Regions from separate parts of the Streptomyces sp. NPDC046977 genome, predicted to be linked through region 3. Evidence: riboswitches for the same ligand, from Rfam matches in the RefSeq annotation. Region 3 holds a riboswitch; each other region holds the start of a gene.
What was found. A riboswitch is a leader RNA that binds a small molecule or an ion and turns the genes downstream of it on or off. The one in region 3 is predicted to bind S-adenosylmethionine.
Positions count from the first base shown of each region.

Region 1 (7,206 bases), on a different contig from region 3:
ACCCTCGGTGAGCTCCAGCTCCAGACCGAAGGTCTGGGACTCCTCGACGGTGATGACGCCTTCCTTGCCGACCTTGTCCATCGCCTCGGCGATGAGCTCGCCGATCTGGGGGTCAGCGGCGGAGATGGAGGCGGTGGAGGCGATCTGCTCCTTGGTCTCCACGTCCTTCGCCTGCTCGAGCAGGGCGGCGGAAACGGCCTCGACGGCCGCCTCGATGCCACGCTTCAGGGCCATCGGGTTCGCACCCGCGGCCACGTTGCGCAGGCCCTCGCGGACCAGCGCCTGGGCGAGGACGGTCGCGGTCGTCGTGCCGTCACCGGCGACGTCGTCCGTCTTCTTCGCGACCTCCTTGACCAGCTCCGCGCCGATCTTCTCGTACGGGTCCTCGAGCTCGATCTCCTTGGCGATGGACACACCATCGTTGGTGATCGTGGGGGCGCCCCACTTCTTCTCGAGGACGACGTTGCGGCCCTTGGGGCCGAGGGTGACCTTGACGGCGTCGGCGAGCTGGTTCATCCCGCGCTCGAGACCGCGCCGTGCCTCCTCGTCGAACGCGATGATCTTGGCCATGTGAAGTGGTCCTCCCGGACTTGGGGTCCCCCCGCGGCGCACGGCTGCGGGGAAGGATTACTCCAGGACCGCGCCGGCGCCCGCGACGGACGGCCTGCCCTTCCGCCGGTTCCTTTCCGGCGGTCGAGCGGGCCTCACCCACTCGGTCCTTTGTCACTCTCAACGTCAGAGTGCTAACGCCAATGATTAGCACTCGCCCTAGGAGAGTGCAAGCCGCTCGGCCGGTCTCCCGTCAGGTGCCGGGGCGGGCGGGGGCGGGCGGGGGGCGCCGGACAGACGAAGGCCCGCCCCCGTTCAGAGGGCGGGCCTTGACATGTACGTTTGAGCGCGTCGGTGCGAGGCGCTCCGTGGCCGGTGCGCGGCGTCAGCCGGCGGCGAGACGGACCATGTCCGCCTGCGGCCCCTTCTGGCCCTGCGAGATCTCGAACTCGACCCGCTGACCTTCCTCGAGGGTGCGGTAGCCGTCCATCTGTATCGCGCTGTAGTGCACGAAGACGTCCGCACCACCGTCGACCGCGATGAAGCCGTAGCCCTTCTCCGCGTTGAACCACTTGACGGTGCCCTGAGCCATTCCTAACTCCCCTATTGCTGGCCTTTCGCAGGCCCGCACCTCGCGGACCCGGGTCAGACCTCACCCCCTACAGCCAAGGGGGCGTGCGCCGGAACGCGTCGACCGCGGCTGAATGTATCTGCACGAACGCTGTCTGCAACAGGTCAATCCGACGAGAAATCCGGGCAGGAGGAAAGGGAAGAACGGCTCGATCGGCCAATGATCCGGGGCAAGTCGGGCGGGACATATGACGCCAACACGACAATCATCGCAGGAATTTGGCGATAAATCGTCGACAAGGACGCCCCGGGAAGAGGGTTTACGCAGAGCGTTGCAGAGGGTTGCGAGCCTCTGGAACAACTGTACAGCCCTTCAACTACCCCTCACGCACACAGGGGTGCCGGGAGCAACTCCCGGCACCCCTGCCCGTTCCGCGGCGCAGGCGGCTCAACAGCCCCCGGCGACCGCGGGGATGATCGACACGGACGCGCCCTCGGCCACCGCGGTCTGCAGGCCCTCGGAGAAGCGGACGTCGTCGTCGTTCACATAGACGTTCACGAAGCGGCGGAGCTTGCCCGTGTCGTCCAGGACACGGGCCGCGATGCCGGGGTGGTTGTTCTCCAGCGACGCGATGACCTCGGCCAGCGTGCCGCCCTCGGCGGGGACCTCGGCCCGGCCGCCGGTGTAGGGGCGGAGGATGGTGGGGATGCGGACGTTCGCGCTCATGATGCGGGCTTCACCTTCGTATCGGGACGGACGGCGATCGGCGGCCGGGGTCAGCCGGCCAGGCCGGCGGCGCGGAACGCGTCGAGGCTCGGGCGGATGGTGGCGGTGGGCCGGGAGGTCGCGGCGACGGCGTCCAGGGTCTTGAGCCCGTCACCGGTGTTGAGCACGACCGTCTCGCCGGCCGGGTCCAACTGCCCGCTCTCGATCAGCTTCTTCAGGACACCGACGGTCACGCCGCCCGCCGTCTCCGCGAAGATGCCCTCGGTGCGGGCGAGCAGCTTGATGGCGTCCACGATCTGCTCGTCGGTGACGTCCTCGACCGCGCCGCCGGTGCGCCGGGCGATGTCCAGCACGTAGGGGCCGTCCGCCGGGTTGCCGATGGCGAGCGACTTGGCGATGGTGTTCGGCTTCTGCGGGCGCACGACGTCCTGCCCGGCCTTGAAGGCGGTGGACACCGGGGAGCACCCCTCGGCCTGGGCGCCGTAGATGCGGTACGGCTTGTCCTCGACCAGGCCGAGTTTGATCAGCTCCTGGAGCCCCTTGTCGATCTTCGTCAGCTGCGAGCCCGAGGCGATCGGGATGACGAGGTTGTCCGGCAGCCGCCAGCCGAGCTGCTCGCAGATCTCGTACGCGAGCGTCTTGGAGCCCTCCCCGTAGTACGGGCGGAGGTTGACGTTGACGAAGCCCCAGCCCTCGCCGATCGGGTCGCCGATCAGCTCGCTGCAGAAGCGGTTGACGTCGTCGTAGTTGCCCTCGATGCCGACCAGTTCGCCGCCGTAGACGGCGGCCATGACGACCTTGCCCTCCTCCAGGTCGTGCGGGATGAAGACGCAGGACCGGAAGCCGGCGCGGGCCGCCGCGGCGCCCACCGCGCCCGCGAGGTTGCCGGTGGAGGAGCAGGACAGCGTGGTCAGGCCGAAGGTGCGGGCGGCCTCCAGGGCGATGGCGACCACACGGTCCTTGAAGGAGTGCGTGGGGTTGCCGGAGTCGTCCTTGATGTGCAGGCCGCCGGTGACGCCCAGTTCACGGGCGAGGTTGTCGGCCTTGACGAGCTTGGTGAAGCCGGGGTTCAGATTGGGCTTGGTGGCCACGTCGGCGGGGACGGGCAGCAGCGGCGCGTAGCGCCAGATGTTGTTCGGACCGGACTCGATGCGCTTGCGGAGCGTCTCGGGATCGCCGGCGGGAAGGTCGTAGGCCACTTCGAGCGGCCCGAAACAGACCTCGCACGCGAAGATCGGGCTCAGTGGGAAGCGTTCGCCGCACTCCCGGCAGGACAGTGCGGAAGCGGGTCCGAAGGGGGAATCCGTGGACGCGACGTCGGTGACAGCAGTCTGCGCAGCCATGTCAGGCGAGGCCCTTTCTCCTCATCTTCCTCGCGGCGCATCTCGCCGCGAGACGGAATTGGCACCTTCCCCACCTGGACCTCGCGGTCGGCGGGAGGGTTGCCGGGGCTTCAACGGGCCGTTCCCTCTGCCCCTCTGGATGAGCGGTATGGCACCGGGCGCGGGGCCCGGGCATTTGTCGTGCGAGGCGCGATCACCGCGGACATACGATGGTCATGCCTCGTGTTCACGACTGTAACCGACGACCTCGAACCTGGTCACAGCCCGTCCGTCCTTCGAGACAGGCCGAAGAGGGGCAGAAACGGAGCAACGCAGTGCTGGACGAGGTAGCCGGCTGGCTGCGGCGGCGGTCCTGGACCGCCGAGCGCCGGCCGCTGAGCCAGCTCCTCGCCGCGAAGCGGGCCGCGGGCCCGCACGGGACGGTGAGCGTGGTGCTGCCCGCGCTCGACGAGGAGGCCACGGTCGGGGCGATCGTCACGGAGATCCGCCGCGCGCTGATGTCCGACGCGCCCGGGGCCGTGCCGCTGGTCGACGAGCTCGTCGTCCTGGACTCGGGGTCCACGGACGGGACCGCCGCGGTCGCCGCGGAGGCGGGCGCGACCGTCGTCCACCGCGACGCGATCCTGCCGCGGCTGCCGGCCGTACCCGGCAAGGGCGAGGTGCTGTGGCGCTCACTGCTCGCGACGCGCGGCGAGATCGTCTGCTTCATCGACGCCGACCTGCGCGAATTCGACGCGCGCTTCGTCTCCGGGATCGTCGGGCCGCTGCTCACGGAGCCGGACGTCCAGCTGGTCAAGGCGATGTACGACCGGCCCCTGGAGGCCGGCGGCACGGTGGAGCCGACGGGCGGCGGACGCGTCACGGAACTGGTCGCCCGGCCCCTGCTCAATCTGCACTGGCCGCAGCTCGCGGGCTTCGTGCAGCCCCTCGGCGGCGAGTACGCGGCGCGGCGGTCCCTGCTGGAGCGGCTGCCGTTTCCCGTGGGGTACGGCGTCGAACTGGGGCTGCTCATCGACGCGCTCAACGCGGTCGGGCTCGACGCGCTCGCGCAGGTCGACGTCGGCGTACGGCACCATCGGCACCAGGACGGGCAGGCGCTGGGTCGCATGGCCGCGACGATTTATCGCACGGCGCAGACGCGGCTGGCGCGGGGGCATCTGGTGCGGCCCGTCCTCACGCAGTTCGAGCGGACCGCGGAGGGGTTCGCTCCGCGGGTGCATGAGGTCACGACGGAGGAGCGGCCGCCCATGATGACGGTGCCCGAGTATGTGCGGGGGCGTGAGGTCGCCTGAGGCTCGGGGCTTCGCCCCGCGCGCCTGGGGGGTGAGCGTTGTGTGCTTCGTGCCCGTGCGTCGTGGCTGAGCGCGCAGTTCCCCGCGCCCCTGAGGAGGTGGGCGTCGTGCCCACTGTGCCGGTGGGATGTGGCTGGGCGCGCAGTTCCCCGCGCCCCTGAGGGGGTGGGCGTCGTGCCCACTGTGCCGGTGGGATGTGGCTGAGCGCGCAGTTCCCCGCGCCCCTGAGGGGTGAGCGTTGTGTGCTTCGTGCCGGTGCGTCGTGGCTGGGCGCGCAGTTCCCCGCGCCCCTGAGGGGGGCGCAGGGCCTTGCGGCCCTGGGGACGCTCGGGTGGCGTAGCGCACACGTTTGCGGGTGGGGATGCGTGGCTAGGCTGGCGGCATGGTCGCATCGCATGGCGCGCGGGTTCTGGTGGCGTCCAATCGCGGGCCCGTCTCGTACAGCCTCCGGGAGGACGGGACGCTGGAGTCGCGGCGCGGAGGCGGCGGTCTCGTGTCGGGACTGAGCGCGATCGGGCCGGACACGGACGCCGTGTGGGTGTGCGCCGCGCTCGGTGACGGCGACCGCGCGGCCGTGCTGCGGACCGCGGACGGGAGCGGGCGGCTGGCCGCGGAGGACACCGGCGACCAGCGGGTGCGCATGCTGGACATCCCGGCGGACACTTTCGCGTCCGCGTACAACGGGATCGCGAACTCCGTGCTGTGGTTCGTCCACCATCTGCTGTTCCAGACGCCGCTGGAGCCCGTCTTCGACGAGGACTTCCGTGAGCAGTGGGCGGCGTACGTGGCGTACAACAGCGCGTTCGCCGACGCGCTGGCGGAGGAGGCCGGGGAGGGCGCGGCCGTCCTGGTGCAGGACTACCACCTGACGCTGGTGCCGCAGATGCTCCGCTCGCGCCGCCCCGACCTGCGGATCGGCCATTTCTCGCACACGCCGTGGGCGCCGCCGGACTACTTCCGGCTGCTGCCGGACGACGTGGCGGCCGAGGTGCTGAGCGGCATCCTGGGCGCGGACCGGGCGGCGTTCCTGACCCGGCGCTGGGCGGAGGCGTTCGCCGCGTGCTGTGCCGATGTGCTGGGCGCGTCCGTGAGCCGGGACGGGGACGCGCTGTCGGTGACCCACCAGGGCCGCACCACCCGGATCGGGGTGCACGGGCTGGGGGCGGACGCGGAGTTCCTGCGGGAGCGGGCGCACCGGCCGGACGTGGAGGAGCGCCTGGCGGTGCTCCGGGAGGCGGTGGGCGGCCCGGACCGGAAGGTCGTCGTGCGGGTGGACCGCACCGAGCTGTCGAAGAACATCGTGCGCGGCCTGCTGGCGTACGCGCAGTTGCTGCGCGACCGTCCCGAGTGGCTGGGCCGCGTGGTGCACATCGCGTTCGCCTATCCGTCGCGGCACGACCTGGCGATCTACCGCGAGTACACCGACGAGGTCTCCGATCTGGCCGAGGAGATCAACGAGGAGTTCGGCACCCCGGGCTGGGAGCCGGTGATCCTGCACGTCAAGGACGACTTCGCGCGCTCGCTGGCGGCGTACCGGCTGGCCGACGTGGCGCTGGTCAACCCGATCCGCGACGGCATGAACCTGGTGGCCAAGGAGATCCCGGTCGTCGCCGACGACGGTGTCGCCCTGGTGCTGTCGCGCGAGGCGGGCGCCTACGAGGAGCTGGGCGACGACGCCTTCGTGGTGAACCCCTACGACATCCTGGCCACCGCCCGTGCGCTGCACCAGGCCCTCTCGCTCTCCCACGGGGAGCGCGCCGAGGCGACCAAGCGCCTGGTGGCGGCGGCCACCGCGCTGCCGCCGCAGCGGTGGTTCCTGGACCAGCTGCACGCTCTTGACTGACCCGCGTTGAGCCACCGGGGCGGGCGGTACGTTCTCCTGGGTGACACACGTCACCGCGACGCGGGGCGGCGGCCGGACAGGAACTGACGTGGAGCTTTCACTGCGAGCCCGGGTGCGGGCCGGGGACCCGGCCGCGTTCGCGCAGCTCTTCGACGACCACGCGGGCGTGGTGCACCGGCACGCCGTGCGGGTGCTGGGCAACTGGGCGACGGCCGAGGACATCGTGTCGCTGACGTTCCTGGAGGCGTGGCGGACGCGCGAGCGGGTGCGCGTGGACGGTGACAGCCTCCAGCCGTGGCTGCTGGGCATCGCGACGAACGTCATGCGCAACACGGCCCGTGCCGCCCGGCGTCATCAGGGCGCGCTGGCGCGGCTGCCGCTGCGCGACGCGGTGCCGGACTTCGCGGACGAGCTCGCGGACCGGCTCGCGGACGCCGAACAGCTCGGTGCCGCCCGCCGGGCGCTGGAGCAGTTGCGGCGGCCGGAACGCGAGGTGTTCGCGCTGTGCGTGTGGGCGGGGCTGGACTCTGTGGCGGCGGCCGAGGCGCTGGGCATCAAGGTCGGCACGGTCCGCTCGCGGCTGTTCCGGGCCCGGGAGCGGCTGCGGAAGCTGACGGAGGACGAGCTGGCGCGGGGCCGGGCCGCCGCGGGGCGGCGTCCGGCGCCGGAGAAGCAGGTCGGGAGGGAGCCCCGGTGAACGAGCACGCCGAACTGGTGGAACTGCTGCCCCCGCCGGGCGACCCGGTCCTCCCGCCGGCCCGCGAGCGGGTGCTCAAGGAGCACCTGCTGCGCGAGATCGCCCGGGACGCGAAGCCGGCTCCGCGGCCGCTGCGCTCCCGGATACGGCACCGGCTGCTCACGACGGGTGTCCCCGCGGCACTG
Region 1 covers NZ_JBEYWO010000002.1:300,318-307,523, reverse strand. The annotation lists gene groL (chaperonin GroEL) at 1-570, opposite strand, end outside; gene ABZ883_RS03945 (cold-shock protein) at 935-1,141, opposite strand; gene ABZ883_RS03940 (ubiquitin-like small modifier protein 1) at 1,568-1,846, opposite strand; gene thrC (threonine synthase) at 1,897-3,189, opposite strand; SAM riboswitch class I at 3,208-3,335, opposite strand; gene ABZ883_RS03930 (glucosyl-3-phosphoglycerate synthase) at 3,504-4,481, shown strand; gene ABZ883_RS03925 (trehalose-6-phosphate synthase) at 4,864-6,324, shown strand; gene ABZ883_RS03920 (RNA polymerase sigma factor) at 6,413-7,021, shown strand; gene ABZ883_RS03915 (CU044_5270 family protein) at 7,018-7,206, shown strand, end outside.
Region 1: it holds a riboswitch for S-adenosylmethionine, as region 3 does, so the genes downstream of both, thrC (threonine synthase) here and ABZ883_RS33850 (glutathione S-transferase C-terminal domain-containing protein) in region 3, are expected to answer to the same signal.

Region 2 (7,206 bases), on a different contig from region 3:
ACGTGGTGCTGGTCGCCGTAGAAGATCACCAGGTCGCCGGGCATCAGCTGGCTCATCGACAGGCGCTGGCCGGCGTTGGCCTGGGCCTGGGAGGTCCGGGGTATGGAGACACCGGCCTGGGCGTAGGCCCAGGAGGTGAGGCCGGAGCAGTCGAAGGAGCTCGGGCCGGTGGCGCCGTAGACGTACGGCGCACCCCGCTTGCCCGTGGCGGCCGCGAGGGCGGCGGCGGCGCGACCCGAGGCCGGGGTGTCGTTGCCCAGGTTGACGCGCTCGTTGCTGCGGCTGGAACGCGCGTCCTCGGCGGCGAGCGCGGCGCGCTGGGCAGCGGTCAGCGAGTTGAGCAGCTTCTGCGTCTCCGCGAGCTTGCCCTGGACTTCCTTCTTCTTCTTCCGCAGCTCGGTGCGGGTCTGGTCGAGCTCGGAGAGCTTGCTCGCCGCCTCGGCCTTCTGCTGGTTGAGCGTGCGCTTCTTCTCCGCGATCTGGCGGAGCGCCTCGGCCTGCTTGGTGCTCACCTGGTCGAGGGTGGACGCCTTGTCGAGGTAGCTGTCCGGGTCCGCGGAGAGGAAGAGCTGCAGCGTCGGGTCGATGCCGCCGCTGCGGTACTGGGCGCTGGCGAGGGTGCCGAGATCGTCCTGGAGGTCGTTGAGGTCGCCCTGCTGGCGGGCCACCTCGTCCTGGATGACCTCGACCTGCTTCTGCAGCTGGTCCTGCTTCTCCGTCGCGCCGTTGAGCTTCTCGGTCGCCTGCTCGGTCTGCTCGTAGAGAGCGTCGACCTTGGCCTTGACGGTCTTGACGGACTGCTTGGCGGGCGCAGCCTGGGCGGCCTGGGCCGAGAGGGCCACGGCTGCGGCGGCGGTCGCGGTGAGCACAGTGACACGTGCGCGACTGGTCTGCTTGGGACGACGGTGGGACGCCACTCGGGCGAGCTCCTTCTTCCTCCAGCCGCCTGCCGCGTGCATCGGGAACCGCGGTTCCCCGGCCCCGAGTGTCGGCGTCCCCCGTCGTACGCACGCCACTTCGGATCGGCGGGACCTCCGCTGCCACCCTGATTGGGTGATCGACTGCGCAGAGGTTCGAGGCCTGACCCTAGTGACCATCTTGTGATCGGATCAAATCTCTGAAGGAAAAAAGTCATTCACTCGCGTTTTCTTTACACACATCACACGCGCAGTGATGGCGAGTTGACGCAGAGCTCCGAAAAACCGCCCCACACGCCCCACGATGTGCTCCAGGTCACACCCGGGCAAGTCGCTTGAGCAACAAGGTGGATGCGACCGGGCGGGCGCCGGCGCGGGCCACCCCGTCCGCGACCTCACGATCGGACGAAACCACCACAATCGGACGACCGGGAGGTTCCGCCCGAACCAGACGCCGGATCAACTCGTCGGCCGTCTCACCGGCCTTGCTGAACAGCACCCGCACCCCGCGCGGCGGGGCGAGCAGCACCGGGGCGTCCAGGTCCGCGCCGTCGAAGACGCAGGTGACCTCCGCGCCGCTCTGCGCCGCCAGCACCGCCAGACCGCCCAGCAGCCGCAGCCGCTGCTTCTCCAACGGCAGGGCGGGATAACCGGTCTTCGTCACGTTGTAGCCGTCGATGACCAGATGGGCCTGCGGCAGCGCGAGCAACTGGTCCAGCAGCGCGGGGTCGTCCTCCGACAGGGCGCGGCGCGCGATGTCCTTCGGGCTGATCGCCCCCGGCGCCACCGCGTCCACCGTGTCGGCCGGACGCACACCCAGGGTGTCGCGCGGCGGCAGCGCCAACTCGCGGCGCAGTCCGGACGCGGCGTCCAGCACGGTGTCGAGCAGCAGCCGCAGCCGCATCTCCTCCACGGTGCGCCCCTCGCGCGCCGCGCGGCGGCCGGCCTCGACCGCCGACTCCGCCTCGGCCAGCCGGGCCCGCAGCCGGCGCGCCTCGCCGTCCGCGGCCGCCTTGTCCGCCGCCGCGGCCGAACGCGTCTCGTCCAGCTCGGCCTCGACCTTGCGCAGCGCCGCCTCGGCACGCTTCACATCGCTGCCGGCGCTGCGGAGTTTGCGTTGCAGCGACTCCGTCTCCTTGCGGGCCGCGTCGAGGTCGGAGCGGGCCCGGACGGCCTCGGTACGGGCGTGCGCCCGCACCTCGTCGAGTTCGCTCTTCAGCTGCCGCAGTTCGCGCAGCACTTCCTCGCCGGCCCGCTCCGCGCTGGCGCGCTGCGCCTCCTCGCCCGCGGCGGCGACCAGCTTCGCCCAGCCCGCGGGCCGCAGCAGATAGGCGGCCGCGGCCACGTCGAGCGGGTCCACGGCCGGCGGTGGGGTGCCGGCGTCCAGCGCCTCGCACAGATCGGGCTCCGCCTCGCGCAGCCGCCCCGCGACCCGCTGACGGAACGCGGGATCGCTCTCCAGGGCACTGGCCATGGCGGTGGCCGCGAACTTGGCGCGGCGACTCGGGGTGAACCGGGCATACGGGCGCAGCACCGCGGGCAGCTCGCCCAGGGTCAGCCCGCCGAAGGCGTCGGCCGCCAGCGAGACCACGCGGTGGCGCACGCCCTCCGGCAGCGGCCGGTCGAGTGCCTCGGGCGCGGCCGAGCCGTCCGGGGCAGCCGGAGCCACGGGCCCGGCCGCCTCGTCGCCGTGGCCCGGGTTACCACCGGTCCGGTCCACCAGTCACTCCTGTCCAGTTCTTCGGCGCCTCCCCGGCCACCCTCGACCCCTCAGGTCGCGCCGCGCCCCTCCATTGTCCCCGGCGGCGGTCAGGCCTGCGCAGCCGCCGCGTCGGGACGGTCCACCAGCTCCACCCGGTCCACCGCGTTGCACCAGCGGCAGCGCACCGACTCGACGGTCTCGCTCAGCACCTCGCGCTCCTCCACCGAGGGTTCCCCGGCGAGGTCGAGATGCACGTACTCGACGACCCTGCTGGAGCGCGTCACGTCGAACCGGGTCAGGTTTCCGCAGAGAGTGCAGCGCCACCGGGTCGTGGCGGTCGGCAGGGGAACCGTCATCGGATCTGCTCCTAGGTCGCGCGTTTGCGTTCCGGTCACCCTACGGCCTCGGCGGGATCCGGCGCTGCGGCGAGGCGTCCTGTGCCGGTTGAACCCGGTCCGTCATGATCGATCCATGGTCATCCCGGTGTACGACGAGAACCCTGTCCGCCGCAGACCCTTGGTGACGTACGCCCTGATCGGGCTGTGCGTGGCGGTCTTCCTCATCGGCCCGGCCTCCGGGCTCAACCCCGTCTACGGCACCGGCCACGAGCTCGCGTGCGCGCAGGCCTCGTACTTCGCCCGGTGGGGTGTCATTCCCGCGGAACTCTGGCACGGGCGCGTCGCCCCCGCCTCGGTCGTGATGCCGACCGGCTGCCCCCCGCCGGGCGACATCGGGCGGTCGCCCTTCGTCTCGGTGCTCACGGCCCTGTTCGTGCACGGGAGTTGGGTGCACCTGCTGGGCAACATGCTGTTCTTCTACGTCTTCGGCGACAACGTCGAGAACCGCATGGGCCGGCTGCGCTACCTCGTCTTCTACGTGGTGTGCGGCTATCTGGCCACCTACGGCTGGGCCCTGGCGCACACCACCTCCACCCAGGCGCTGGTCGGCGCGTCCGGCGCCATCTCCGGCGTCCTCGGCGCGTACCTGTACCTCTATCCCCGGGCGCGGGTGACCAGCCTCTTCCCCTTCCTCTTCTTCCTGCCGCTGCGCTTCCCCGCGTGGATGGTGCTGGTCTTCTGGTTCGTGCTCCAGTCGCTGGCCGGGCAGGCCCAGCAGTCCGGGCCGGGCGTGGCGTACCTGGCGCACATCACCGGCTTCCTCTTCGGCTTCCTGTGCGCATGGGGCTGCTACCGGGCAAGGCCTAAGCTGGAGCCCGCCACCAGGGCGACCGAAGGAGACCTACAGCCGTGATCACCGCGATCGTGCTCATCAAGACCAGTGTCGACCGGATCCCCGAGATCGCGCAGTCCATCGCGGCGCTGGAGAGCGTCAGCGAGGTCTACTCCGTGACCGGCACGTACGACCTGGTCGCCATGGTCCGGGTGGCCCAGCACGACCAGCTCGCGGACGTCATCCCCGGCCGGATCAGCAAGATCCCCGGCGTCGAGGCCACCGACACGCACGTGGCCTTCCGCACGTACTCGCAGCACGACCTCGAAGCCGCCTTCGCCATCGGCCTCGACTCCTAGAACCCGCCCTCCGCGGGGACGCAGCGGCCGTTCTCGGTGCGGTAGCGCCACCGGGCGCCGTCGGTGACGAGGGCGGCGACCGCGGTGAGGAAGCGCTCGACGTGCTCGTCGGGGGTGCCCGCGCCGAAGGAGACACGGACGGCGTTCAGGGTGGTGTCGCCCCCGCAGTCGCCCGGTTCCGTGTGGTCGCCCAGCAGGGTGCGCACGAGGGGATGGGCGCAGAACAGCCCGTCGCGGACGCCGATGCCGTACTCGGCGGACAGCGCGGCGGCGAAGTGGGAGCTGTTCCAGCCGTCGACCACGAAGGACAGGACGCCCACCCGGGGGGCGTCCTCCCCGAACAGGGACAGCACCCGCACCTGCTCGATCCCCGCGAGCCCTTCGCGCACGCGGGCGACCAGCGCCTGCTCGCGCTCGACGAGGCCGTCGAAGCCCGCCTCGCGCAGGGCCCGGCATGCGGACGCGATGGCGTAGACGCCGATGACGTTGGGCGAACCGGCCTCGTGGCGGGCCTCGGTGGTGTGCCAGTCCACCTCCACGCCGCCGTCCGCGCGGCGGGCGACACGGCGGGAGGCACCGCCGCCCGCGAGGTACGGCTCGGCCTCGCGGAGCCAGTCGGCGCGGCCGGCCAGCACCCCGGAGCCGAAGGGCGCGTAGAGCTTGTGCCCGGAGAAGGCGACCCAGTCCACGTCGAGCTCGGCCACGTCGACGGGGTGGTGCGGCGCGAGCTGCGCCGCGTCGAGGACGATGCGCGCGCCGTGCGCGTGGGCCGCCGCCGCCAGCTCGCGCACCGGCCAGAGCTCACCGGTCACATTGGACGCACCGGTCACACAGACCAGCACCGGGCCCCCCGGCTCGCGCGCGGCCAGCGCGCGCTCCAGCAGGGCCACCGCGTCCGCGGGGGTCCGGGGCGCGCTCAGGTAGGTGACGTCACCGTCCCGCCAGGGCAGCAGGGAGGCGTGGTGCTCGGTCTCGAAAACGAAGACCCGGGTGCCGTCCGGCACGACGGCCGCCAGCAGATTGAGCGAGTCGGTGGTCGAGCGGGTGAAGACCACCTGGTCGTCGGCCCGGCAGCCGAGGAACGCGGCCACCTCGACGCGGCTTTGCTCGAACAGGTCCGTGGACAGCTGCGACAGGTACCCCGCGCCCCGGTGCACGCTGCCGTAGTAGGGCGCGTAGGCGGCCACGTCGTCCCAGACGCGCTGCAGCGCGGGCGCGCTCGCCGCGTAGTCGAGGGCGGCGTAGGCGACCTCGCCGCCGGTGACGAGCGGGACGAGGACGTCACGGCCCAGGACGGGCAGCGGGGTGGTGGCACGGACGGGCGCGGGCGCGGCAGGGTGCACGGGCATGGCGAAATCTCCTGTGGGCAGGGTAAAGCGACAGTGCGTCAGGGTTGACGGGAAAGCCCTCGGAACACCGGGCCGCCGCGCAGCGGGCACGCCCGGGGAGGGTGGAAAGGGGCCTTCGGCCCTAGCGCATTCGCTTGCTCACGGAAGAACTCCTCATGACCGCGCTTGCCGCAGACCTCGCTGCCTGCGGCCTGGTCATCACCCGGGGCACCCCGCCACGGAAGGAGGGTTGCCGGACAGCGGGCCGGGGCCGTGTCGCTGTCACTCGTGACCTGCGCAGCATCCTGCCACAGACCGGCGGCGCCGCAAGCCGCGGTCCGCATCCCGGACATCCCGCACCACTCGGCCCTGCGCCACGGCGGGAACACAAAAGGGCCGGGGCACCCGGCCCCGGCCCTTCCACGTGAACGCCCTACGCGTTGGTGGCCGCCGCCCACCGTTCCAGGGTCTTGGCGGCCGTGCCCGAGTCGATGGACTCCGCCGCCCGGGCCATTCCGGCGGCGATCCGGTCCACCAGCGGGCCTTCCGCGGGCTCCAGCGCCACCAGCGCGGCGGCGGAGTTCAGCAGGACGGCGTCCCGCACGGGCCCGGTCTCCCCCGCCAGCAGCCGGCGCGCCACATCGGCGTTGTAGGCCGCGTCGGCGCCGCGCAGCGCCTCGATCGGGACCAGCTCGATGCCGACGTCGCGCGGGTCGAACGGGATCTGTTCCACCGCCCCGTCGCGCACCATCCACACCTGGGAGGTGGACGTGACCGTCAGCTCGTCCAGTCCGTCGTCGCCGCGGAAGACCAGCGCGGAGGAGCCGCGCCGGGCCAGCACCCCCGCGATCAGACCGGCCATCCGGGTGTCGAAGCAGCCGACCGCCGAGGCCCCGACCCGGGCCGGATTGGTCAGCGGGCCGAGGATGTTGAAGGAGGTGGGGACCCCCAGGTCGCGCCGCGCCGAGGCGACGTAGCGCATCGCGGGGTGGAACTTGGCCGCGAAGCAGAAGGTGATGCCGGTCTCCTCGGCCACCTGGGCGACGCGCAGGGGCGACAGGTCCAGGTTGATGCCCAGCTTCTCCAGGACGTCGGAGGCCCCGCTGGCGCTGCTGGCCGCGCGGTTGCCGTGCTTGACGACCTTGGTCCCGGTCCCGGCGATGACGATGGCGGACATCGTCGAGATGTTGACGGTCCTGGCCCGGTCGCCGCCGGTGCCCACGATGTCCACGGCGGGACCGGGGATGTCCAGCGGCTGCGCGTGCGCGTACATCGCCTCGACGAGCCCGCTGACCTCGTCCACGGTCTCGCCCTTGGCCCGCAGGGCCACCATGAAGCCGGCGATCTGGGCGTCGGAGGCCCCGCCGCTCATGATGCGGTCCATCGCCCAGGCCGTCTCCGCGGTGCTCAGGTCCTGTCCCGCCAGCAGAGCTCCCAGGATCCCGGGCCAGGAGCGATCCGCCGCGGTGTCGCCTCCAGCGGGGTTCACAGCGCTCATGGTCCACACTCCGGGTGGTCTGACGTGCAATGGATACCTTCGGCCCCAGCCTATCGGCGCGGGGGAACGGGAAAGGGCCCCGTCCGTCGGATGGACTCCGACGGGCAGGGCCCCGCCCGGTGGCACAGCTGGTGGGATCAGTGGTGGCCGTGGCCGCTCGTGATCTCCTCGTACTCCTCGGCCGACGGCTTGGGGATCTGGGTTCCCTCGCCGTAGTAGCCGCGCGACAGCA
Region 2 covers NZ_JBEYWO010000023.1:46,738-53,943, forward strand. The annotation lists gene ABZ883_RS29610 (NlpC/P60 family protein) at 1-917, opposite strand, end outside; gene ABZ883_RS29615 (NYN domain-containing protein) at 1,234-2,586, opposite strand; gene ABZ883_RS29620 (hypothetical protein) at 2,727-2,975, opposite strand; gene ABZ883_RS29625 (rhomboid family intramembrane serine protease) at 3,091-3,870, shown strand; gene ABZ883_RS29630 (Lrp/AsnC ligand binding domain-containing protein) at 3,867-4,148, shown strand; gene ABZ883_RS29635 (aminotransferase class V-fold PLP-dependent enzyme) at 4,145-5,497, opposite strand; SAM riboswitch class IV at 5,654-5,770, opposite strand; gene trpD (anthranilate phosphoribosyltransferase) at 5,910-6,974, opposite strand; gene ABZ883_RS29645 (cytochrome bc complex cytochrome b subunit) at 7,112-7,206, opposite strand, start outside.
Region 2: it holds a riboswitch for S-adenosylmethionine, as region 3 does, so the genes downstream of both, ABZ883_RS29635 (aminotransferase class V-fold PLP-dependent enzyme) here and ABZ883_RS33850 (glutathione S-transferase C-terminal domain-containing protein) in region 3, are expected to answer to the same signal.

Region 3 (7,206 bases):
CCGTCGCGCAGCATGTCGTTGACCGGGGCGTGCGGCCGGTTGATCGGGATCTGCGCGAAGTTCGGCCCGCCGAGCCGGGTGATCTGGGTGTCGAGGTAGGAGAAGAGACGTCCGGCCATCAGTGGGTCGTCGGTGATGTCGATACCGGGCACCAGGTGACCGACGTGGAAGGCGACCTGCTCCGTCTCGGCGAAGAAGTTGGTGGGGTTGGCGTTCAGGGTGAGCAGCCCGACGGGCTGCACCGGTGCCAGCTCCTCGGGGACGATCTTCGTCGGATCCAGCAGGTCGATCCCCTGGAAGGTCTGCTCCGGGGTGTCGGGGAAGGTCTGGATCCCCATCTCCCACTGCGGGAAGGCGCCCGCCTCGATGGCGTCGGCGAGGTCGCGGCGGTGGAAGTCGGGGTCCATGCCGCCGATCATCTGTGCCTCCTCCCACACCAGGGAGTGCACACCGGCCTTCGGCTTCCAGTGGAACTTCACCAGCGTCGTGGCGCCGTCGGCGTTCACCAGGCGGAAGGTGTGGATGCCGAAGCCTTCCATGGTGCGGAACGACCGCGGGATGCCGCGGTCGGACATGGCCCAGATGGTGTGATGGGCGGCCTCGGTGTGCAGGGACACGAAGTCCCAGAACGTGTCGTGGGCGCTCTGGGCCTGCGGGATCTCCCGGTCCGGATGCGGTTTGCCGGCGTGGATGACGTCGGGGAACTTGATCGCGTCCTGGATGAAGAACACCGGGATGTTGTTGCCGACCAGGTCGAAGACACCCTCTGACGTGTAGAACTTGGTGGCGAATCCCCGGGTGTCGCGCACGGTGTCGGCCGAGCCGCGCGAGCCCAGGACGGTGGAGAACCGCACGAACACGGGCGTGTCGACGTCCTTGGCGAGGAAGGCCGCCTTGCACACCTCGGCCGCTGTGCCGTAGCCGCGGAAGACCCCGTGCGCGGCGGCGCCCCGGGCGTGCACCACCCGCTCCGGGATGCGCTCGTGGTCGAAGTGCATGACCTTCTCGCGCAGGTGGTGGTCCTGGAGCAGCACCGGGCCGCGCGGTCCGGCCTTGAGCGAGTGGTCGCTGTCCGGCAGACGGGCGCCCTGCGCGTTCGTGAGGAACGGCCCGTCCTGGGCCCTTACCGTCCTGGAGGGTCCGTCCGGGCGGCCCGTCGCGCTGAGCGGTGTCGGAACGGCCTGGTCGGGCTTGGCCGGCAGCGGATCGTGAGGGGTGACCGGTTCTTCCACCGTGGGGGGCATGCTCGCCGGAACCCCCGGGATCTCCGCGCGCCCCGCAGGGGTGAGCTCGGCGGCCACCTCCGTCACCTTGTCGACGATCTTCTTCACAGGGCCCGGCTCATCGGCCATGGCATGTCTCCAGCTTCGTCTTCGTGCAGCTCCGTCGCCTCCGGGTAACCGGTGCCCCTTTCGCACAAACAGGGCCCCAGGCGATGTCCGCCGTTCGCGGCGGGATGTCACCCCGGGTGCCGGGCACGGGCGCGGCGGGGCGTCGGGCACACCTCGAGGGCGGTCCCGCTCAGCGGAGCTGAGGGGGGGCGCCTGGCTGGCCGGACACGCCCGCCGAACGTACCGTCGAACGCATGGGCGACCTCCCTCCGGATCTGGACCGGCTGCGGGTCATCCGTGTGTACCTGCAACTGCAGCTCGACGCGGTCGATGCGAGGATCCGCGAGATCGAAGGGCCGTCACCACCCGCTGCCCCTTCGGCTACGTCCCGCCGCGCGGGCCCGAACGCCGAGGGCTCGGCCGGCTGGCGCCTGCAGCATCTCCCGGACGGCGAGGGCGGCTCCGTCCGTGCGGTGCTCCACCGGGGGGACTGCCCGGACGCGGCCGGCGGCTGGCTCTCCCAGAACGAACTCGGCATCGCTTTGGCGATGCCCGACATCACGCCCTGCCCCCGCTGCCACCCCGAGCGCGCGTTTCCTGACGCGAGCGGTCCTCAGTGAGGAATCCGGCGGTCACGCTCGTTCGCCGAGTGGAGCGCCCCAGCAGCGGGCGGCCCGGCTGAAGCGCGGTATTCCCGCTGTACGACAATGCCGGGTGTGATCATCCGTGAACGGGACCGTGCCGTCCGCCTCGAGCAGGAAGGGCCCGCGTCCCCGCGACCCGCCGTGCGGTCCCTGGCCAAGCTCATCACGGACGTCCTGGCACCCGCGTACCTCCTCACCGTGATGCTGCTCGCGGTGGGGTGGCACAGCGGGCACGGCGCCGGGCTCGCCTGGGCGGCGGGGGCGGCGGCGGGCGCCGTCGGGGTGCCGATGACCGTGGTCGTCCTCGGGGTGCGGGCCGGACGGTTCACGGACGTACATGTGCGGATCCGGCGTCAGCGCGCGATCCCGTTGGCGACCGCGATCGCCTGCGCCGTGCTCAGCGTGGTCGTTCTCGCTCTGCTGGGCGCACCGCGTGAACTCACCGCGCTCGTCGTGGCCATCCTCAGTGGACTCACGGTCGGCGGCCTGGTGACGATCTGGTGGAAGGTGTCGGGGCACACCGCGGCGGTCGGGGCGGCCGGGGCCATACTCACCGCCGTCTACGGCGCCCCGATGGTGCCCCTCCTCTTTGCCGTGATAGCGGTCGGCTGGTCCCGGGTGGTGCTGCGCGACCACACGGTTGCGCAGACCGTCGTCGGGTTCCTGATCGGCTCCTCTGTCGCACTGGCGATCTTCCTGCCGTTGCGCTGACGTCCCTGCGGTACTGGGGGGCGTCGTCAGTCCGGCTCCGACGGGTCGATGGCGACGAGCTCGACCTCAAAATCGTCGGTGTTCTCCAGGTAGGCGGCGTAGGCCCGCTCGCCGCCGGCGTGCGGGTGGCGGTCGGGAAACAACAGGCTCCAGCCGTGCCGCGTTGCCTCGGAGGCCAGATTCTCCACGGTGTGGTGGTCTTCGACGTGGAACGCCAGATGGTTCAGTCCGGGCCGGCACCGGTCGTGCCGGACGGCGGTCAGGGCGGGGGACTCCTCGAATACCAGGTAGGTCGCTCCGAGCCGCCAACTGCGGCCCTCGTCCCAGCTCTGGAAAAGCGTGTATCCCAGGGCTTCCAGCAGCCAGCCCATGGAGGCGACGGCCCGCTCCAGGTCGGGCACCCAGATCTCGACGTGGTGCAGCATCCCGCCCGCCGGCCGGGTCATGCCGCCACCGCCGGGGCGGGCTCAACCGGCTTGAACACCACGGCCGGACCGGTGGCCCTGCTGCCCGCTCCCTCGGCGGCTTTCGCCCGCGGTCGGACGGTGGCGTACGTCGACCCCATGGGGTTCGGCATCGTGGATCTCCCGTGGGACATTGGCGGTCTCGTGAACCCAGCACCCTAGTGGTGCCCGTCCGGAAGGTGCTTCGGGAGCGGCATCAGCCTCCCTGGGTTGTACGTTCCTCCGGCCGGGGAAACCCGAAAGCCGCGTACTGCCGTGGGAGGCGGCGGACGTAGGCCGCGAGGTGCCGGTACGGGGAGAGCACGCCGTCCGGGAGGTCCGACAGGGCGACCCACAGGTCGACGTCCGCCGCGGTCAGCCGCTCGCCCAGGGCGTAGGGGCCCGGTGCGCATGCCAGTCGGCGGTCCAGCAGGTTGAGCGCGGTGAGCAGTTGTTCCAGGGCCTTGGCACGGTCGGCCGGTGCTGCCGTGGCCGCCTCTTCCGCCGGGCGCGCGATGTCCTGCTCCACCAGGTCCCGAACGGTCCCGATCTCGGTCGCAAGGTCCAGGGGACACAGGCGTGCCGCGTCCCCGAGGCGGCCCGCGAGGTCGCGGAGGATGTCCGGGGTGTGGTTGCTGACGACTCGTCCGGTCCACCGGTCGCACAGGGCGGGTACGGTCAGCGGTCCGTCGTAGCCGTGCCAGGTGGCCTCGTACGCCGCGCGCAACGCCGCGGGCGCGGCCGCTTCGTGCGGCGCCGCCGGAACGACCGTTGTGAAGACGGTGTCCCGGAGGCCGAGGAGGTCGAGGGTGACGGCGACCCGCCGCGATTGCGGGCCTCGCGCCGAAAGGAACAGCTCGTAGCGGCGCGGAGCCGGGTAGAAGCCGCCGGCGGCGTCGGCACCGATCCGGCTGCGGAAGCGGTCCGGACGGGGCGTGCGGGGCAGCGCGGTACAGGACGCGGGGGAACCGGGATCACGTGAGATCGTCGTCTCGGGCATGCGCTCTCCAGGGCGTGGCGGCCCCCGGTTGCCCTCGGGCAGCGGCGGGCGGGACGGCTGACGGCCGGTGCGTGCTCGCACCCGGCCCCTGAGTCGGTACTGCGTGAGGACTCGCCGAGGTCAGCCGGTCGTGCCGAACGCGCTGCAGACACGCAGGAAGTCGATGTGCAGCCGGCGGGTGAGCAGCGCGGACCGTGCTCTGGACATGTCCGCCTCCCCGGCTCGGGGCCCGCGTGACGCGGGACCGCGCTTGTCCCGCCGCGCCGGCGGCACCCGGTCGTCACCCGGGGCACCCCACCGCGATGTGAGGGTTGCCGGTCAGCGGGCCGGGGCCGATGACCCGTGGGAGCCGCGACACGGCACCACGGGCGCTGACAATCGTGACCGTCGGCACCAGTGTTGGGCCGCCGGACGCGGCGCGTCAAGAAGGCGAGGGGCGTCTCACCGCGGCATCCGGCATGCGAGACAGCGTCGTTGACATTCTCTTCGGCCCGTGTCTAACTTACGCCGCAGAACGGTCCCGGACGTCGGCGGCAGGCTCAGGCCGGCCGCGCCAACGCCTCCCAGGCGGAAGGTTGTCCGGGCTGTCCCGACGACTTTTCGGCAGGCGCGAGGCCCCGAGCGGGGCGGAACGGTGGCGGTGACGCGATGTACGCGACCCCGGGGACGGCAGCGTGGCGGCGCCACGGCCTCGTCCCGGCGTACACGCAGCGGCCCGTCGGTCTGGCCCGCGTCAGCAGTGCCCTGTGTCGCCTGTGTTCCGCGCCCTGTCGCGCGCGCTGTCAAGGCTGACGACCACTCCCTGAACGCCGGCACCTCCCGCTGACGCGGTGGGTGTGCCCGCCTGTTCTGCCCCGTTCCGCTCGTCTCCCCGTGCACTCCGTACCGCCGAGGTGTCGTTCGCCCTGCGGTCGGCCGTCGCCTGCGCGACCGGGTGCACCCGTCCGCTGGAGTCCCCGATGAGTGAACCCCCTGGCACCGCTGTGTCCGACCGCTCGGCGCCCCCGGCCCGGGCGCCCGCGAAAGAGCCCGGTGACGTGCGTGGTCCCGCACCGCGACCGCCGGCGGAGCAGCGGGTGCTGCCCCTGCGCCGCCCCGGCCGGTGGATCGCCACGGCGGTCGTGCTCGTCCTGGCCGCCCAGATCGGGCACGGCCTGCTGAGCAACCCCTTCTTCCAATGGGACCGCTTCGGGTACTGGTTCGTGCGCCCGGTGATCCTCGACGGACTGCTCATCACCTTGGAGGTGGCGGCGTACAGCGCGGTGCTCGGTCTTCTCGGAGGCATCGTGCTGGCGCTGGCCAGGCTCTCCGGCAGTCCCGTACTGCGGGCCGTCAGCTGGACCTACACCTGGTTGTTCCGGTCGGTCCCGCTGATCGTCGTGCTGCTGTTCCTGTACAACTTCAGCGCTCTGTACCGTACGTTGAGCCTCGGCGTGCCCTTCGGCCCGGCCTTCCTCACCTTCGACGAGTCCAGGCTCGCCACCGACATGGTGGTCGCCGTCATCGGGCTGAGCCTCAACGAAGCGGCCTACGCCTCGGAAGTGGTGCGCGCCGGCATCCTCTCGGTGGACCAGGGCCAGCACGAGGCGGCCGCGGCGCTCGGTCTGCCCCAGCGCTACCAGTTCGCCAGGATCGTCCTTCCCCAGGCGCTGCGGTCCGTCGTCCCCACCTACGTCAACCAGCTGATCGGCCTGATCAAGGGGACCTCGCTGGTCTTCTACGTCTCGCTGCTCGACCTCTTCGGCTCGGTGCAGAGCATGGGCAGCACCTACCCGGGCGACATCGTGCCGCTGCTGCTGGTAGCCACCGTCTGGTACGTGATCCTCACCAGCGTCGTCTCCGTCGTCCAGTTCTACGTCGAGCGGTACTACTCGCGCGGCGCTCTGCGCATCGTTCCCGCGACTCCCGTGCAGAAACTCCGTGCCGCGCTCCGCCACCTGCCGGCCCGGATCCGGACGGGGGCCACTCCATGAGCACCGACATCCGGCCGGCCGCGGTCGAGGTCCACGACGTCCACAAGTGGTACGGCGCCCACCAGGTGCTGGACGGGGTCAGTCTGACGGTGCGTCCGGGAGAGGTCACTGTCGTCCTGGGGCCCTCCGGCTCCGGAAAGTCCACCCTGCTGCGTGTGATCAACCATCTGGAGAAGCCCGAGATCGGCCACGTCAGCCTGAACGGCGAGCTGATCGGCGTCCGCAGGCACGGCGAGCGGCTCCGGGAGCTGAGCGAGCGGGTCATCCTCACCCAGCGCAGCCGGATCGGCTTCGTCTTCCAGAACTTCAACCTCTTCCCGCATCTGACCGTGGTGGACAACGTGGCCGCCGCCCCCGTGGCGACCGGAAGGCTGCGCAGGCCGCAGGCCCGCGAACTGGCCCGCACCCTGCTCGGCCGGGTGGGGCTCGCCGACAAGGCCGACGCGTACCCCAGGCAGTTGTCGGGCGGGCAGCAGCAGCGGGTGGCCATCGCCCGGGCCCTGGCGCTCCGTCCCGGCGTCATCCTCTTCGACGAGCCCACGTCCGCGCTGGACCCCGAGCTGGTCGGCGAGGTGCTGTCCGTCATCAAGGACCTGGCCACCGGCGGCACCACCCTCCTGGTCGTGACGCACGAGATCGGCTTCGCCCGCGAGGTCGCGGACCGGATCGTCTTCCTCGACAACGGACGGATCGTCGAACAGGGCCCGCCCGAACAGGTGCTGAACCACCCCGAACACGAGCGGACCCGTGAGTTCCTGAGCAAGGTGCTCTGATCCGCGGCTTCTTCCCGCCCACTTGCGACCCACGACCAAGGACGGTCATGCACACCCTTCCCCGCCCTCGCGGCAGACTCATCCGTACCGTCACGGCCGCCGGCGTTCTCGCCCTCCTCACCGGCGGACTCGCCGCGTGCGGGAACGACAGCGGTACGTCCGTCACCACCGGCTCGGGCTCCTCGTCCGCCGGTACGGTCACCGTCGGCAGCCTGTCCAACGGCGCCGCCCAGGAGACCACGCTGAAGGTGCCCGAGGTGGCATCCATCAGCGCCGGTCTGCCCAAGGAGATCGCGGCCAAGGGGGAGCTGGTCGTCGGCATCGGCGCGCT
Region 3 covers NZ_JBEYWO010000029.1:99,544-106,749, forward strand. The annotation lists gene ABZ883_RS33830 (catalase) at 1-1,352, opposite strand, end outside; gene ABZ883_RS33835 (DUF6233 domain-containing protein) at 1,586-1,951, shown strand; gene ABZ883_RS33840 (phosphatase PAP2 family protein) at 2,048-2,686, shown strand; gene ABZ883_RS33845 (VOC family protein) at 2,713-3,132, opposite strand; gene ABZ883_RS33850 (glutathione S-transferase C-terminal domain-containing protein) at 3,347-4,129, opposite strand; SAM riboswitch class IV at 4,371-4,479, opposite strand; gene ABZ883_RS33855 (amino acid ABC transporter permease) at 5,089-6,102, shown strand; gene ABZ883_RS33860 (amino acid ABC transporter ATP-binding protein) at 6,099-6,875, shown strand; gene ABZ883_RS33865 (transporter substrate-binding domain-containing protein) at 6,923-7,206, shown strand, end outside.